DNA from 2 places in the Planococcus lenghuensis genome. Region 1 is predicted to be linked to the other one. Evidence: riboswitches for the same ligand, from Rfam matches in the RefSeq annotation. Region 1 holds a riboswitch; the other holds the start of a gene.

The links. A riboswitch is a leader RNA that binds a small molecule or an ion and turns the genes downstream of it on or off. The one in region 1 is predicted to bind preQ1.
Region 2: another riboswitch for preQ1. It lies ahead of queC (7-cyano-7-deazaguanine synthase QueC); the one in region 1 lies ahead of queF (preQ(1) synthase).

Annotation. Positions count from the first base shown of each region.
Region 1 covers NZ_CP019640.1:206,554-209,679, forward strand. The annotation lists gene B0X71_RS01150 (MOSC domain-containing protein) at 1-154, shown strand, start outside; gene B0X71_RS01155 (queuosine precursor transporter) at 202-840, opposite strand; gene queF (preQ(1) synthase) at 855-1,352, opposite strand; PreQ1 riboswitch class I at 1,447-1,493, opposite strand; gene B0X71_RS01165 (TraR/DksA C4-type zinc finger protein) at 1,616-2,158, shown strand; gene B0X71_RS01170 (nuclear transport factor 2 family protein) at 2,195-2,539, shown strand; gene B0X71_RS01175 (thiol-disulfide oxidoreductase DCC family protein) at 2,609-3,007, shown strand.
Region 2 covers NZ_CP019640.1:1,974,003-1,977,128, forward strand. The annotation lists gene B0X71_RS10155 (Gfo/Idh/MocA family protein) at 1-66, shown strand, start outside; gene queE (7-carboxy-7-deazaguanine synthase QueE) at 210-917, opposite strand; gene queD (6-carboxytetrahydropterin synthase QueD) at 914-1,339, opposite strand; gene queC (7-cyano-7-deazaguanine synthase QueC) at 1,336-2,001, opposite strand; PreQ1 riboswitch class I at 2,009-2,052, opposite strand; gene B0X71_RS20965 (hypothetical protein) at 2,229-2,381, opposite strand; gene B0X71_RS10175 (glycine-rich domain-containing protein) at 2,535-3,126, opposite strand, start outside.

The sequences.
Region 1 (3,126 bases):
ACAGCGGATTTCAGTCTTTTATGCAAATTCCATTTACTTTAACAATCCTGAATTCATCGAAGGGATGGAAAATGTGGTTGCCGTCCCTGCACTCGCGGAAGACTGGCGCAGGCGGTTTGAAAAACGCATTGCAAAAGCCCGGCTGGCGGATTGAAGGCAAAAAACACAAGAAAACCGGAAGCGGCCGCTTCCGGTTTTGGTTTAGGTTGACTGCACAGCGGCGACTTGCTTATCGTGCTGTCCGCGCCGGCAAAGCCGAACGAGCAGGTAAACGATCGGTGTATCAACAGCGGCAGCGAACCACTTAAACACATATTGCGTCACGATCATGAGCAACAAGGCACTCAGCGGCATCGTGCCGTAGAAAGCGATCGTGATGAACAGCGTGGTATCGACCAGCTGGCTTACCATGGTTGATGCATTATTCCGGACCCATAACTTTGAATCGCCATGCCGGGCTTTCAGCTTGTGGAAAATGGTGATATCCAAGTTCTGACTGACGAAATACGACACAAGACTGGCGAGTGTTACCCGGAAGCCGGCAGAAAATACGGTTTCAAATGACTCTTGACTGCTGAAAAATGCAGCAGACGGCAGCTGGATAGCTGTGTAAATGAAAATAAGTGCACAAATTTGTGTAACAAATCCGGCAACGACCGTCTGCCGGGCTGCTTCCTTGCCGTATACTTCGGCAATGGTATCCGTAATCGGAAACGTAAAGACATAGACGATAACGGCAGCAGGCAAAACGAGCCATTCATTTAACGCAAACAGTTTGACCGCCAGTATGTTGGCCAGCACCAGAAAACCGACGAACGCGCCATTCAAGTAGAGCAGCATAAGTAATTTCCTCCTCAGCGGTTATCGACTTTTTCCGGATACATGTCATGATTCATCATCCGGTGCGACGCCATTTCTTCGTATTTTGTTCCAGGTTTGCCGTAATTCGTGTATGGATCAATGGACAGGCCGCCACGTGGCGTAAATTTCCCCCATACTTCGATGTAGCGGGGGTCTAACAGTTCAATCAGGTCATTCATGATGATGTTGACGCAGTCTTCGTGAAAATCCCCGTGATTTCGGAAGCTGAACAAGTACAATTTCAGCGACTTGCTTTCTACAAGTTTTTTGTCAGGGATAAATGAAATGTACATCGTCGCGAAATCCGGCTGTCCCGTCATCGGACAAAGTGATGTGAATTCCGGGCAATTGAACTTCACAAAGAAGTCGCGATTCACATGCAGATTGTCGACCGCCTCCAAAATCGATGGATCGTATTCAAATGTGTATTTTGTATGTTGATTGCCGAGCAATGATAAATGCCCGAGTGATTGATCTTGTCTTCCAGCCATTAAAAAAGCCTCCCTGAGTGTCAGCATTCAGGAGAGGCCATAAAAAAATGGAATAAGAAAAGCCGAATCGCATCTGGATTCGGCTGAGTTTCACTAATCCATAGTTTTTTATAGAGGGTGTGCGCTATGAACCTCTCCCGCTGCCGGATTATTTAATTTCCGTTCTTTATAGTATAGACAGAAACGCGGCATGTCAATAGAATGTTTGAATTCCCCTGTAACGGAAATATTAAGAGGAAGGAGTAAGTTAAGGAGGAGTAACCATGACAGATGCACAGCTGAAAGAATTCAAGGAGCGTTTGGAAAACAACTTGAAAGATCTTGAAGAACGGATTCAACATAGAGAAGAATTCAATACGAATGAGCTTTCTCAGTATGATAATCACCCAGGGGATAATGCTACTCAATTATTCGATAAGGAACGCGGCCTGGCGATTACTGAATTTAAACAAGAGGAAATTGACGATACACGTGCAGCACTTCAGGCGATTGAGGATGGGACATACGGAAAATGTGCTGTGTGTGGACGAGAAATTCAATATGACCGCTTGGATATCCTCCCGACCGCGTTAACTTGCATCGATCATGCGGATCAGCAGCCGGATATGAATACACGGCCAGGCGAGGAAGATATTATGGAGCCGATGACAGATCAGCCAGTTGAAAAAGAAGATGATCGGCTTCGTGACTTCAATAACAGTTTTGAAGAAGTGGAAGATTTCGGTTCGTCGGATACACCGCAGGATCAGCCGAATGAAGATCAAGAGAACTTCTATGATGATAATGACACAAATCGCGATCAGTAATGCAGGAACAACAAGCAATTGACAAGGGTGGATAATATGGAATTGGAACAAGAGCTGTATGAATTGGAATGCAGTCATATTCATCCGGATATCCGGATCTCTTCTCAAAAACTGAACGAAGTGTTGGATGAAGCATTCTTTGAATTCGGCAGTTCAGGAAAGGTTTGGAAACGGGCGGATTACGAAGGCGATCATGCCTTGGAACCGGATGACATGGAAATCTCCGAATTTCAAGTGCATGCGTTAGGACCGGATGGCGCATTGACCACCTATCGCCTGTTCAATAAAACCAGCAGCCGTCACTCCCTGCGAAGTTCCATATGGCGCAGACGGGGAAACGGGTGGAAACTGTATTTCCACCAGGGAACCCCTGCGGAGTGAAAAGGTTTTGCCGGACGTGAAAACGGTTATTTATAAGGATAGGATCCTTTGGGAAAAGGAGGGGTAAGATTGAAAAATGCAGTTGTATTATTCGATGGGGATTGCAATTTCTGTGATTCCAGTGTTCAATTCATCATAAATCATGACCCGGTCGGTTATTTTAACTTCGCCTCACTGCAGAGCGAAATCGGGGAAGAGCTGTCAGAGAAATATAATATACCGGATGACGTGGATAGCCTCGTACTGATACAGGATGACCAAGCCTATGTGAAAACAGATGGGGCGCTGCGGATTGCGAATCACCTGACGGGACTGTGGAAGCTTGCTTACTACTTGAAGTCGTTTCCGCGTCCGCTGCGCGATGCCGCATACGATACATTTGCCAGAAACCGGTACAAGATTTTTGGTCAATTGCAGGCTTGTATGCTGCCACCGCCGCATGTGCGAAAGCGATTCCTGGATAAGTAATCGAGAAAAACCGCCTCTTGCAGGCGGTTTTTTATGTTGCATTGAAATCCTGGCGCAGATACAGCTTTATTGATTTTTACTTTATGAAGCGGGAGCTGCCCAACCGGCAGGCTCCCGCT
Region 2 (3,126 bases), 1.8 Mb from region 1:
TACGAAATGGAAAGCACGTGTGTAAAGCCGGCTTCATTTTCCGTCACCGACCAGGTTTTCAATTGAGTTCCCGATTTCATTTTAGACGACTAACCCCCGGATAGAGCCTTTTAGAGGGCCCATCCGGGGGTTAGTTCGTTATATTGAATTTTCTAAAGCTGCCTGTACCTGTACGAAACGCTGAGATAAAGGCGGTTTCTCGGTTGTCCCTAAACGCCGCGTTTATTTCCCCACACCAGCGCATGGAGCTGAGGCAGCACTTTGGCATCATTCATAACTGACGAGCAGGCAGTCAGATCAATCAGCCATTCGTACTGCCGCAGCAGGACGGAGACGAGATGGGCATCATCTGTTGTGGCCGTATCGCTATTGCCGACCTGCAGGAAGAACGGAACTGATGGGTAACGCATGTGAAGCTGTTCAGCAAAAGTGAAATCCGTTTCATCAAAAATCACGATTTTCAAGCTGGCATTCGCTTCATCCAATTTCCCCATAATCGCATCCAGTTTATTGAAATCGGTTTTCATCCCGGAGCTGGGCGGCTTCGGCGACAGCGTAATGTCATCGACAGCCAGCAGCCAATCCTGCCAAAATGAGCCCTGTGTTTCCACAGCGACTTTCCATCCCTGTACATGGCACAGCCGGATTAACTCCCCGATCCCTTTGTGAAGAACGGGATTGCCGCCGGAAATCGTGACATGCGAAAAAAATTGCTGCCCGGATCGTTTCAGTTCTTGAATGATTTCCTCGGGCTGCATTGCTGTACTTTTCCCTGTCCCATCCCAGGTAAATTTGGAATCGCACCAGGAACAGGAGTAATCACAACCGGCCGTCCGGACAAACATCGTTTTTTGCCCCATCACCATACCTTCTCCTTGAATCGTTGGACCAAATATCTCCATGACCGGAATTTTCATTGGAAGTCCTCCCGATTGGGCCGGTACACAACATAGCTTGTCGGCGTTTCCCGGACAATGACTTGAAGGCAGACCGGTTTATTATTCCGTGTTGTCAGAAGGGATTGAATGGAAGTCCAAATCTGTTCAGCCAACCGCTCCGTTGTCGGGAAATCGTTCTTGAATTCCGGATGATCATTCAGCACCGAGTGGTCATATCTTTTATGAACCGCTTCTTTCAATAACTTAAAATCGATCAAGAAACCAGAAGGATCCAATTCATTCCCGCCGACCGTCACATTGACAAAGTATGTATGGCCATGCATCACTTGACACTTCCCCGCTTCTTTCGATGGAATGAAATGAGCGGCAGAAAAATTAAAATCCTTATTCAATTCAAAACGGTAAGTATGCGGAACGGCCGGATAAAATTGCTGCATCATACGGCCGCTCCTTCAGACTTCGCTTTCAAGTATGCCTCGAGCCCTGCATTCCGCAATCTGCAGGCAGGACAGTCACCGCAGCCGCTGCTTGGTATGCCATTATAGCAAGTCAATGTTTTTTCCCGGACGAAATCGAGTGCACCCAGTTCATCCGACAGTGCCCATACCTCTGCTTTATCCCGCCACACGAGCGGAGTATGCAAGACGAATTGGGCGTCCATCGCTAAATTCAACGTCACATTCAGCGATTTAATGAATGTATCCCGGCAATCCGGATAACCGCTGAAGTCCGCTTCGCTCACGCCGGTGATCAAATGACGGGCACCGATCGCTTGTGCGTATACTGCGGCAAAAGATAGAAATAAATGGTTTCTTCCCGGCACAAACGTGGATGGCAATTCGCCATCTTGCTGCTCAACCGGAATGTCATTCCGGGTGAGTGCGTTCGCCGATAATTGGTTGATCAGTTTCATGTCGAGTATTTTGAATGGTACCTGCAATTCCTCTGCAATGGCCTGTGCATGTTCAATTTCCGCCGCATGCCGCTGCCCATAATCGAATGTCACGGTCGCCACTTCTCCGAATTTTGATAACGCCCAGAACAGACAGGTTGTGCTGTCTTGACCGCCGCTGAATACAACGACTGCTTTTTCATTTTTCATCTGTTACCGCTCCTTAGTTTTTTTGAGAGGGATTTCGCGAACCTCTAATTTTTCCGAACAGGTTTCATAATACCACATTGAGGAAATGAACCGGAACAAGAAGAGCGGCATATTCTATAGACCCCAGGAATTTAATAACCAAAACAAAGCCTGATGCAATCCCTTTTCGGATTGTATCAGACTATAATTTCAACAACTTACAAAAAAGCAGTTCTTTTATCGATTGCCTACCTGCTGCTTTGCCGCTGATTGTCATGATGCGTATGCAGGTCTGCCTCCCTCTTTCTTCGCTTCATCATATAAACAAAACCGACGAACAGGAGAACCAATGACACGAGCACAATTACAAGGACCACTAATAAAAATCCGAGTGCTTCCATGTTACCTCCTCCTTCTGCCCTTCTTTAATACATTACCCCTGAATTGGGTTCTTATTCTTATTAGGCGGATTTAAGCATTCCCATTAAATACTTTTTATTAGATTAGAAAACGGAGCTCCTGTCATCTTTGAAGGCGGCATCCTGTCTTTTCCTCTAAGCAGAACCGCAGCCGCCTCCACAGGATGAACCGCACGATGAGCCGCCATCGCTGTCACTTCCACCGTCGAACTCAAAAAAACCGCCTGTTTCACCAGATGAATCAACGCGTTTGAAACCAAGGGATTGATCATAAGCAGACGGGTCTTCCCACGCAGCCCAAAAAACATAACCGAGTGTAATGGCATTGAGCGTGTCGTTACTGAATGCCCGGCTGGAACGGTTTTGCAAATTGGCCTTAATGCTTCGGAACTCTTGGATATTCCGGTAATTCTTCCGGGCGTCAAGTGCCGCTTTCACTTCACGGATCAAATACCGGGCGATTTCCTGTGTATCCGGCCGGTCGAAAAAGTACCGGTCCGCCAATGCCGCTGCGCTTTCTGTTTCCCATTCATCAATGAAACGCTGGCTCGGTTTATGCTGATAAAAGGAAAAGCCCCACGCCCGTTCTGAAAAAGGCATTTCTTCAAACAGCTCCAAATACATCATGTCAAACAGGAACCGGTCATCCTCCCCGTCCTTGCCGTCGACATTGGGCTGATGATGAATGAATTGGCCGGCAAAGGTTTCTGTGAAGGATTGATACGAC